2 regions of the Pseudoalteromonas carrageenovora IAM 12662 genome follow, and region 1 is predicted to be linked to the other one. Evidence: predicted binding sites of a transcription regulator. Region 1 holds the regulator's gene; the other holds the start of a gene.

Region 1 (6,117 bases):
ATACCAGCAACCAGGTAGCAGTACCTAAAAAGGCAAATATACCAACAATATCTGTTACGGTCGTGAGCACAACACTGCCTGCTAATGCAGGGTCAATATTCATTTTTTTCAATATAATAGGAATACTTGCACCAGCCACACCCGCGACGACTAAGTTCATAAACATAGCAAAAGCGAGTACGCCACCAAGCATAAAATCCCACTGCCAAAGTGCTATTACACCAGCAATTAAAAGAGACCACAAAATACCGTTTAACGCGCCAATGGCAAGCTCTTTCATCATTAAGAAGCGTTGGTTTGTTTGATTTATATGACCTACAGCAATACCTCGAATAACGAGTGTTAAAGATTGACTGCCAGCAACGCCCCCCATAGAAGGCACAATACCGTTTAGCACCGCCAAAATAGGCAATACATCTAAAGTACCTTCGAAAAAGCTTGCTACAAAGGCTGCTGCAAGAGCGGTTAATAAGTTTACACCTAACCAAACTGAGCGTTTTTTTGAGCTTTTTAAAACGGGTGCAAAGGTATCTTCTTCGTCATCAAGGCCCGCTAAGCTCAAAAGGCTATGCTCAGCGTCTTCGCGTATTACATCAACAATGTCATCAATGGTTACACGGCCTAAAAGGTGTGCGTTATCATCAACTACCGGTGCAGATATCCAGTTATGACGCTCAAAAAGTTGTGCAACTTCACTTTCATCCATAGAGATTGGAATAGATTCACAATCTTCGTCCATTAAATCAAGAACGATTTTTTCTGGTGGGTTAGTGAGTAAGGTGCTGAGTGATAATGCACCTAAAAAACAGTTATGCTTATCAACTACATATAAGTCATCAGTGCCTTCAGGTAGCTCGCCTCTAAGTCTAATATAACGAAGCACTACATCAAGAGTAACATCAGGGCGAATGGTTACCGTATCGGTGTTCATTAACGCGCCAGCAGAGCGCTCTTGATATGATAGGGCTTGAGTTGCCCGCTCTCTGTCTTGAATATCCATTGCGCTAACAACGTCTTTATAGACGGTGTCAGGTAGGCTTCGTAGAACTTCACCTAAATCATCATGCCCCATGTCTTCAGTAGCGGCGGCAATGTGTTCAGGCTCCATTTGAGCAATAATGCCTAAACGTACATCTTCAGAGAGTTCTTCAAGAACGTCACCCTGTACGTCAGGGTCAACTAATTGCCAAAGTAAGCGACGGATTTTGTGAGGTGATGATTCTAGTAAAAGTGCGGTGTCACAAGGAGCTGTTTTTGCAAGCATGCGCCTAACTTGAACAAATTGACCACTATTGAGTGACTTGGTCACCTGTTTTAATTGTTGTAGTGGATAATCTTGTTCAAAAGCTTCAGGCATTGGCGTCCTTTATAAATTTTTATATTACTTTAGGGGAGGCGGTGAGTGTACAGACGCACTAACCTTATTTATAAGCTTAACCGGGTAAAATTTTTTATTACTAAAAGTTAAGCCTAATTATTCTTGTTCATTAAATCGTTGTGCTATTAGTTGTCCAACAGCATGTAAGGCTTGCTCAGAATCGGGGCCTTCACACACTACTTTAACTTCTTTACCTTGGCTGCTTTCTAGTAGCATTAATGCAAGTACGCTATCGCCAGCTGCTTCTTTATCATCTTGAAATAGTGTAATGGTGGCATCAAACTGCACGGCTAATTGCGCAAGTACAGTGGCAGCTCTGGCGTGTAAGCCAAGTTTGTTTTTTATTAAAAAAGCGTCTTCACAATGCATAAGTTACTCTATGTAAGCTGAACTGGTGATTATTCGGCTGTATTATTTTTCTTGTTCGCGGTGTCTAATTTTTACGTTAGGGTGTGTCATCGCAAAGCTCTCACCAATTGTTTGTGCTAAATACACCGAACGGTGTTGCCCGCCCGTACAGCCAATGGCAATCGTTAAGTAACTACGATTATTACGCTCTAGGTGTGGTAGCCATGTTTGTACAAATGTTTGAATTTGCCAAGTGAATTTTTGTACTATGCTGTGACTCGCTAAGTAATCTTTAACAGGTTGGTCTAAACCATTTAAAGGCTTAAGCTCTGGCTCCCAATGCGGATTTGGCAAAAATCGAGCATCAAATACGTAGTCAGCTTCTTTAGGAATACCGTGTTTAAAGCCAAACGATTCAAAGGTTACAATAAGTTGCTTATCTTTTTTACCGAGAATTTTTTCACGAATAGACTCAGCTAACTGATGAACACTTAAGTCGGTTGTATCGAGCATAAAATCTGCGCGGGTTACTAATACATCTAGCAGTTGTTTTTCTTTTTTTATCGCTAAATCAAGTGGTAACGAGTCAATAGAAAGCGGGTGTAATCGGCGTGTTTCAGAAAAGCGTTTGATCAGAGTTTGATCGTCACTATCTAAATAAAATAAAGTGGGATTTGCAAAGCCCGGGAGGTATTCAAGAATATCGTTAAACTCATCTTGCTCTTTAGGGATGTTACGCACATCTATGCTTACAGCAATTTTATCGTAGGTATCCGATACGCTTCGCACTAAAGAAGGCAGTAGGTTTACTGGAATGTTATCTACGCAATAATAACCTAAATCTTCTACAACGCGTAAAGCAACCGACTTCCCAGAACCAGAGCGGCCACTTATGATAATTAACTCCATTTATCACCCTTTTAAACTACGATTGATTAACAATAACTTGGTAAAGCTCAGCATCGGATTTTGCACAGCGTAACTGTTTACAAAATTCTTTGTCATTTAGTTTATCAGCTATGGTTGCGAGAGTCTTTAGGTGCTGTTGGTTATCACCATCTGGTACGATGAGTGCAACAAATATATCAACAGGGCGGTTATCAATCGCATCAAAATTTATGGCTGTCTCGCTTACAAGCACTATTGCTAATGGCTCTTCTGCGCCACTCATTCTTCCATGAGGAATTGCAATACCACGGCCTATGCCTGTGCTACCAAGCTTCTCTCTATTCATTAGAGCACACAAAATATCTTGCTGAGAAAGATAAGGAAGCTTTTCATGAGCGAGTTCGCTAATAAACTCTAAAATTCTTTTTTTGCTATTAAAAAGGACCGCAGCTTTGCTGCAGTCCTGGCATATAAGTGAGCTTAATTTCATCATATTAGTGTCGAGCAAGCTTCTCTTTGTGTTTAATAACTTGACGATCGAGCTTGTCAATCAACGAGTCTATGGCAGCATACATGTCTTGATGTTCGGTAGATGCAAATAACTCTGCACCACTTACATGGATTGTAGCTTCAGCTTTTTGGTTAAGTTTTTCTACATCGAGAATGACATGAACATTGTTTATATGATCAGAATGCCTTTCTAGCTTTGCAAATTTATTATTTACGTAGTCTCTTAATGAATCAGTAACATCTACATGACGACCAGTTAAGTTTAGTTGCATAAGCGTTTTCCTCTTTGTTTTGCGTCTTATATCAAACTCTTTCGTTGATTAGACGGTGGAATAGCCAGAGATTCGCGGTATTTTGCGATTGTGCGTCTAGCTACTTTAATTCCTTGCTCAGCCAATATATCCGCAATTTTACTATCACTCAATGGTTTTGCTGAGTTTTCTGCGGCAATCAGTTTTTTAATCAAAGCGCGTATTGCTGTAGATGAACACTCACCACCATTTTCGGTGCTTACGTGGCTTGAGAAAAAGTATTTAAGCTCAAATATACCACGTGGCGTGTGCATATACTTTTGAGTAGTTACACGCGAAATAGTCGACTCGTGCATCTCTACCATTTCAGCAACATCGTTTAAAACCATAGGTTTCATGGCTTCTGGACCGTGTTCAAAAAAGCCCTGTTGTTGCTTAACAATACAATTAGTTACTTTTAGTAGTGTGTCGTTTCTACTCTCTAGGCTCTTTATAAACCATTTAGCTTCTTGTAAATGAGAGCGAATAAATTGACTATCACCACTAGATTTAACTGTTCGTGACATAGCTGCATATTGGCTATTAACACGTATCTTAGGCATGCTATCTGGGTTTAGCTCAACTACCCAACGGCCTTTTATTTTTTTAACTGATACATCGGGGATCACATACTCTGATTCTTCCCTTACAATAGTATCTGCTGGCTTAGGGTTTAGAGTGTGAATTAACGTCATTACTTCTTTAAGCTCGTCTTCTTTGAGCTTAGTTTTCTTCATTAATGTACGATAGTCGCGAGCCGCTAATAGATCAATATGATCGGTTAAAATCATCTTTGTTTCATTGATAAAAGGCGTATCTTTATCAAACTGATTTAGCTGAATACACAAACACTCTTGTAAGCTACGAGCTGCTATACCCACCGGATCAAACAACTGAATACGTTTTAAAACGGCTTCTATTTCATCAAGTTCAACTTCGCCCTCGTCGTCGTTCTCTTGATTAAAGCTTTCTAAAATATCTTCACAGCTTAGCGTTAATATACCTGAGTCATCGACTGCTTCAACAATCGCTATTGCAATTGCTTCATCAGTAGGGCTAAACGGCGTGAGCTGTAATTGCCACATTAGGTATTCGTGAAGAGTTTCGGTTGAAGCACCTTGGTAAATAGACTCATCTTCTGGCATAGGGCCTGATGATGAAGCAGGAGCTGCGCTCATGTACTCATCCCAGCTTACATCCATAGCCATTTCGTCACTTACTGTGTCTTTAGTAAGTGCTTCACCACTGTCTTGCTCGTACTCGCTTGGTTTTTCGTCGGCATTAGCACTTACGGTTAATTCATCGTTATCTGCTTTTTGCTCGTTTTTGCCAGCTGATTCTTCCGTGTAATCTTGTTCATCTACTTCTAGAAGCGGATTGCTATCAAGCGCTTCTTGTATTTCTTGCTGGAGATCCAATGTACTGAGTTGCAACAAACGAATTGCTTGTTGCAGTTGTGGAGTCATTGTAAGTTGCTGGCCCATGCGCAGCTGTAATGATTGCCTCATGTATCTCTAACAATCCTTTTATGTTGTTATAATTAATACTAGCAGATGCTTAAAGACATGGCGTAAATGTTACAGCCTAAATTGCTCGCCTAAATAAACATCGCGTACCGTTTTATCATTTAATACGTGCTCTGGTGTACCAGAAGCGATTAACTCTCCATGAGAAACAATGTAGGCTTTTTCACAAACATCAAGGGTTTCTCTTACGTTATGATCGGTAATTAATACACCAATCCCACGATTTTTAAGATGTTCTATTATTTTCTTTATATCTAACACCGATATAGGGTCTACACCTGCAAAGGGTTCGTCGAGCAATATAAATTTAGGATTAGCAGCTAGTGCGCGTGCAATTTCTACGCGGCGTCGCTCACCACCCGATAAAGCCATACCTTGGCTGTCTCGAATATGTTGAATACTAAATTCATCTAACAAGTTGTTAAGCGTATCTTCTCTTGCTTTTTTGTTAAGCTCTTTCCGCGTTTCTAAAATAGCCATTAAATTTTGATAAACGGTAAGTTTTCTAAAAATTGATGACTCTTGTGGTAAGTAGCCTATGCCTAATCTAGCACGACTATGCATAGGTAAAAGAGTAATATCGTTCTCATCAATAGAAATTTTGCCTTTATCACTCGGTACAAGGCCCACTATCATATAAAATGTAGTGGTTTTACCTGCGCCGTTAGGCCCAAGCAATCCAACAATACTGCCAGCTTTGACTTCTAGACCAACATTTTTTACTACTTCACGGCCTTTATAGCTTTTTGCTAATAGCTCTGCTTTTAATGTACTCATGGCTGGCCTTTGTCACTTTTTTTTACTTTTTTAGGCTCAACAGGCACTAAAATAGTGTGAACGCGATCGGTAGAGTTTTCATCTTTTTCGGCGCTAATTAATTGCTGTTGCATGTCGTATGTAATACTTTTTGCATTGATTTTTTGCCCCGCTTGAGCGACCTCAGCATCGCCAACTAGCGTTAAAAATCGCTTAGCAACATCGTAGCGTACTTCGTTTGCACTGGCGCTCATTACTGTGCCGTCAGCTTGTTTTTCTTCAAAATAAGCTGGGCTACCTGTTGCTATTAGTAATTGCTTGTTATCACCTAAATCTTCGCGTTTGTGTACTTCTAATCGGTCAGCTGTAATACGACGATTACCGTGAATAATCTCTACGTTTTTTTCAAAAATCCCTACAT
Region 2 (6,117 bases), on a different contig from region 1:
TGCTGCAATACCTGTATTTAAACGTAACATTTCTGAAGGGGTTACTGTGGCTTGTTGGTTAACACCTGCAAAACCTGTTAAAAATGCAGTGATTAAATCAGTACGCGGAAAGTTAGTAGGGGCTAGGGTTTCTAGATTTGCACCAAGCGTTGTATTTACTGCATCTTTAAATAAAATATTCAATAGTTCAGGTAAAGAAGGGTGAGATACATAATCTAAAAATTGAGCATCATCTTGTGGCTGAGCACTTGAAAATGAGTCTTTATCTTTAATACCAATTACAAGCTCGTTGACTAATGGGTTACCTAAGCGTGAAACTTGCGTTAAAGCGCCGCCATTAACCGCGTTGTTTGCAAATTTAGCGTTAGGGTTCAATATGCGCGCTTGCGGTAAACTTGCCGTTGTCCATGAACCAATAACACCATTACCTTCGCCGGTAACACAACTTTTAGGTACTTCAATTGCAATTGATGTTACGTTTTTATCAGCTAGGTCGTCGTTATCTGCCGATTGTGTAATACCACCAGGGAAACCACCGCCATCGCCAGCACCCGGCGCACTATCACCTTCAACTGGTACATAGTTTACCAAATCGAATGTTTTACCTAAGTTAACTACAAACGGGTCTTTACGCTGCCCTACAAAAACCTGTGCCATTGAATCACAATTGGGAATAGATACCTGATAAACAAATTGATCTGCGTAAGCTTGGTAATCGCTCATTGAGCCAAACGTCTTATCACCCACATAATCTAAAGGCTTAGAGAAGGTGCTAGAGTTTGAAGTGGTGTTATTTAATACTGTTGTCTCACCTGTGCGCTGTGCTCCGCTTATCATACTCATAGTGTAGGATTCACTAAAGTTGGCTGCACTATCATTACCTGCTGCTACACCGCCAACATTTTTAAGAGGGACAGATACAGTACGCTGGTTACCTTCTGGGCCAACGGTTAATTGCACACCTTGGTTATCGTTAGGGAGCATGCTTTTAAAGTTAAACGCAAATGTAATATCTTCAACAGCATCACCATCGTTATCAATATGAATGCTGTAAGTTGCGTCAGGGTCCATAGCAAAATAGTTTGGGCCGCCATAAGCATCTTGAAGTGGAATATAATTAGCAATAAATGTGACGTAATCGCCACGGCCTTGCTCGTAACTGTTAAAAACATAGAAATCGGTTGAATCTAAAGTCGGGAAACGGCTTATATTTGGCGCTTCTCTGTGGCTAGATGCCTCACTTGGTGCACTTACAAATGTACTGCATACTACTACTGCGAGTATTGATGGAGTTAAAGCTTTCATGACTTTGTCCTTTAGTTTTGATTGAAGTCATAACTAATAACGAAGCAGAATTGAAGTTGGATGCAAAAAAGTTAAATTTATTTTATTTTTTGTTAAAAATAGTTAAAACAGAAAGTTGGCTGCTTATAAAAAAGCAGCCAATAAGAGGTTAAAAAAGTTAAAGCAGTACTAACTCAGTCGTGTATAACACCTCGGTTGGTAAACCATTAGGCGAGCCACCGATAGGCTCCAAACTTACTGCTAGTAACGCGATGTCGAAAGCTTTAAAGCGTTTATCTTTCAACAAGAGTTTATCACCTTGTTTAGGTAGCAAGCCTAAAGATATTGGCGTGTCTTGGCCTTTTAAAATCATCCACAGCTCATAATCTTTGTTTGTTTGTGCAACTAATTGGCTGCTGGCTTTTATAGCAAGCCCTTGTGCATTTACATCGATAAACCATAGCGATTGTTTATCTTGGTTCTGTACTAAGGCAATTTGCTCAGTTTGCTTAACACTGGTCGTAGGCTGAATAACCAAAAAGGCTAAAATAATACATGCTGCTGTTGCTACAAAAGACCACGTACGCCAAATTGAAGGCTTAGTATGTACTACCGTTTTGCTAGACTGAGGTTTATTTTCAATCCGCTGCATTATTTGCACCCATACTTCGTCGTTAGGTATCTTTGGTGTAATGGCACTGGCTAAATTATTTAAATTTTGCTCCCACATGCTGGTGGCTTCACGTGCTTTATTAGAGGTAAGCAGTAAACGTTGAAAACGTTTACGTGCTAATCCTCTTAATGTACCTAGTACATACTGCCCTGCAAGTGAGTCAAGTAACTCTGGTTTGTCATAGTTCATAATGTTAAACACCTTTGTAGCTGTAACAGCCCACGCCTGATCCAACTTTTAACTGTGCCTAGCGGTGTTTCTATATGATCCACTAATTCACTATGGCTCAGCCCTTTGTAATAGGCTAAATGAATAGCCTGCTTTTGTTGCGGCTCAAGTTGCTCTATACAATTAACGAGTTTTGTTTCTTCATCGTAATTTATATCAATACTTTGCGTATCATATTCATTGTCGCTTAACGATTGCTCTTTGCGAACTTTGTGATAGCGCAGCGAATCGAGGCTGCGATACCTTACAATGCTTATCATCCAACTTATAACCGTCCCCTTTGAGGCATTATATTCTGATGCGTTGTGCCAAATTTTAATAAAAGCATCTTGTAATGCCTCTTCTGCATGAGCTCTATTGGTTAACATATTTAAACTAATCGCAAACAGTTTGCCGCTAGTTAGCTGGTATAAACTCGAAAAAGCATTTTTGTCTCCTTGTGCTGTTGCGCACAAAAGAGGGAGTAATTCGTCATTGTCCATAGGGTTCCTGTTTTTCTTATTATCAGTGAGTAAACGATTAAAGGTGGGAATTGGATGCAAAAATTATTATTGCTTTACAGATTAGCTCCTTTATACGTGAGTACAAGGATTAAACGATCATAGTTAAATTATTAACATTTGAGAATAATTTATCTATAACTGTGTAAAAAATGCATAAGCTCGTTGTTCAGGAGAACTGTATTTTATTTATATTCTTATTAATCAGCTTGTTACGATTTAAAAGATGTATATTTCAAAGGGTTTTGATGGCGCGATATTTGCAGGTAGACAAGTAATAACGTTTATAAAAACGAATAATATTATAAAAAGGAGAAGTTATGTGGGCTGCAATTAGTTATTCACTATTAGCGCTACTACTTATTTTTGTCGGATGGGAAGTGAGCTCTGTTTATTTTGCTATTGTTTTTTATTGGACCGCGCTTTCACTTTTGCTTGTAAGCGCTGCTTATATTTTTAATGCCGCTAAAATTTTCAGAAAAAGAGAAAATGGAGTCATCCCATTTTATATACGCTGGGCATTTGTACCATTTTTATTTGGAGTACAAATTTATAATGCCTGGTCGCGTAAGCACGATAAAGTACCGCCTATTCAGCAAATTAACGATAACTTATTTTTAGCCTGTCGCTTATTCCCCTCAGATATAGACACGTTAAAAGACAACGGTATTACAGCTATTTTGGATGTAACGTGTGAGTTTGATGGACTTGAATGGAGTTCAACGCAAGAGAACATTAATTACTTAAACATTCCGGTGCTCGATCATAGTATTCCTACTCATTCACAGTTAAATCAGGCCATTAACTGGATACATAACCATATCAAAGAAGACCGTCGGGTAGTTGTGCATTGTGCACTGGGTCGTGGAAGGTCTGTATTTGTTATGGCTGCTTATTTACTTAGCCAAAACAAAAATGCTGATGTGCATGAAGTACTTGCGCAAATTAAAGAAACGCGTGAAACCGCTAACTTAAATAAACATCAACTACGTCATTTAGCCAAACGTCATAAAAAAGGTGAATTGGTAATTAAAAATAAAGCAGTGTTAATTGCTAATCCTGTATCGGGTACGCGCTTGTGGCAGGAAAAAGAGCATTTAATAGTTGCTCGTTTGTCAGCCTATTACGATTTAAAAATACTTACTACTTCAAAAGACGTAAACGGCGTTGAGCTTGCTAAACAAGCAATAAAACATAACCCAGATATTGTGATTGCCTGTGGTGGTGATGGTACCGTTACAGAAGTTGCCAGTGTACTAATAAATACAAAATTTAAACTTGGGATAATACCACTAGGTACCGCTAACGCCTTAGCTCATGTATTAATGGGAATAAGCTCTAAATTAATTCCTGTTGAACAGGCCTGCGATTTAATTATTGATGGTCAAACAAGTTTAATTGATACCGCATACTGTAACAATGAATTAGTACTTTTACTCGCAGGCATTGGTTTTGAGCAGTCAATGATAGAAAAAGCGGATAGAGAGTCTAAAAATAAATCTGGGCAATTAGCGTATTTAAGTGGTTTTTTTGAGGCTTTTGGCGAAGAAAAGTCTCAGCTATTGAATGTTAAGATTGATGATAATGAGCCTCAAGAAATATGTACCAACAGCTTTATAGTAGCTAATGCAGCGCCTTTTACAACGTTATTAGCTCAAGGTGGCGGGCAACCAGATCACAGTGATGGCTTACTTGACGTAAATTGGTTAACGCCAAACAAAGAGGATTCAACAACGGTCCTTAGTATTGCAGAATTAATGTTCAGCAGCTTGACGCAAACTCAGCTTGCTATTAACTCACATCATACTAACGCAAAAAAAGTAGAAATTACTGGGGAAGGAGATCTCAAGTATGTACTTGATGGTGAAGTTAAAACCGCTAAAAAGCTGGTTATAACTATTGAACCTGCTTCATTAAATGTAATTTGCAAAGAGCAATAGGATAGCGCTTGCTACAATCAAAAAAGGAGCTAAATCAGCTCCTTTTTTATATTATTTTTTAATTGATGGCCAAACAAACCCTGTTGTATCAGGCGCTTTAGAAGAGGTCTCTTTTGGTGCGCTTTTTGGTTTGCGAATAGGCTTATTATTTATAGTGTGTATGTAAAGGGCTTCAACTTTATCTCGCGCCCATGGCGTTTTACGCAAAAATTTTAAGCTCGACTTTATACTGGGCGAATCAGTAAAACATTTAATTTTTACTTGCTCGCCTAGCGTTCTCCAGCCAAGTCGTTGCTCTAACTCAACAATAATTTGTTCTAACGTTACCCCGTGTAAAGGGTTTTTAGGTTGATTATTCATAGTAATACTACTTATTTAAACTGCGTGCATTGTAGCTTAAATCAGCTTTTAGCGCTAATTCACTGTAATGGTTTTAGGCTTTTTAGGATAAATAGCATTACCTTGCTTATCAATTTTAAGCCAAATGAGCTGACTGTTATTATGCTCAGGTTTTTTAAGAGCACACAATAAAGTAAAAGAATGAATTTGAATTAGTGCGCCTTCGCTATATCTCTTATTATCGTACCAACAACTTCGGCCTTGGTTTGAAAGCTCATTTGCATCAATTATGGCGTGTGTTTTAATTGTACTTGCATGGCTATTAGTTACAATATTTAAGCAAGCAAGGCTGATGATAAGCGCTATTTTATTATACATTTTTGGCCTCAATAGAATGATAGTTTAAAAATAGTACACGGTACGAAAAAACATGCTAGGGTAAGTAATAGCTTTATACAACACTGACTTAAACACAGAACAATAAAAAGGTGCACACACATGCAATTTAACCAAACTATGATTGACGAATTTACACTATTAGCTAAATTTCCTCGCGACAGTAAAATGCAGGGGATAAAACTACACTCAGACGCAGAGGCTAACTTACTTAGTGCTGCGCAGCGTTTATTCGATAAAGGTATTATAGATAGCCCTGATGGCGGTTACTTAACTGATCTGGGCTTAGATTTGATTGAACATGTCACTGTTATTCACAGCGCACTGCAAAATTAAATAGCATCAGGCTGGTTTTGTGGTGCTGCGTCATCAAATGCCGCTAACTTGTTACAGCGTTCATAAATGGCTGCTATTTTAGGATATGCAGCCATATCTACTTTAAAACGTAAAGCATTAAATACCTGAGGCACTAAACAAATATCAGCAAGAGTAGGCTGATCACCTACACAGTAATCACTACTATCGCTGAGCATTAATTCAATTTTTTCAAAGCCGATTTCAATCCAGTGTCTATACCATTTGTTTTTAGCCTCATCATCAACGTTTAATTCGTTCGATAAGTACTTTAAAACACGTAGATTATTTACTGGATGAATATCGCAGGCAATGGCATAACTAATATTTCGTATTTTCGCTTTTTGCCACGCTGAGCCTGCAATGATTGGCGACTGCGGGTAGGTTTCATCAAGCCACTCAA

What was found. The regulator sigma-54, encoded in region 1, starts transcription at its own class of promoters, with help from an activator protein. The targets are predictions, from matches to a motif close to GTTGGCACGNNNNTNGNNT.
Region 2: the regulator sigma-54 is predicted to act here: its motif matches at 2,933-2,951, upstream of ALFOR1_RS18700 (diacylglycerol kinase family protein).

Annotation. Positions count from the first base shown of each region.
Region 1 is NZ_LT965928.1:589,644-595,760, forward strand. It holds gene mgtE (magnesium transporter) at 1-1,357, opposite strand, end outside; gene ALFOR1_RS02745 (HPr family phosphocarrier protein) at 1,475-1,747, opposite strand; gene rapZ (RNase adapter RapZ) at 1,790-2,635, opposite strand; gene ALFOR1_RS02755 (PTS sugar transporter subunit IIA) at 2,652-3,104, opposite strand; gene hpf (ribosome hibernation promoting factor) at 3,109-3,396, opposite strand; gene ALFOR1_RS02765 (RNA polymerase factor sigma-54) at 3,423-4,922, opposite strand; gene lptB (LPS export ABC transporter ATP-binding protein) at 4,992-5,717, opposite strand; gene lptA (lipopolysaccharide transport periplasmic protein LptA) at 5,714-6,117, opposite strand, start outside.
Region 2 is NZ_LT965929.1:533,123-539,239, forward strand. It holds gene ALFOR1_RS18685 (DUF4331 domain-containing protein) at 1-1,305, opposite strand, end outside; gene ALFOR1_RS18690 (anti-sigma factor) at 1,463-2,146, opposite strand; gene ALFOR1_RS18695 (sigma-70 family RNA polymerase sigma factor) at 2,143-2,667, opposite strand; gene ALFOR1_RS18700 (diacylglycerol kinase family protein) at 3,006-4,625, shown strand; gene ALFOR1_RS18705 (VF530 family protein) at 4,677-4,985, opposite strand; gene ALFOR1_RS18710 (DUF1496 domain-containing protein) at 5,040-5,342, opposite strand; gene ALFOR1_RS18715 (TIGR02647 family protein) at 5,463-5,696, shown strand; gene maiA (maleylacetoacetate isomerase) at 5,693-6,117, opposite strand, start outside.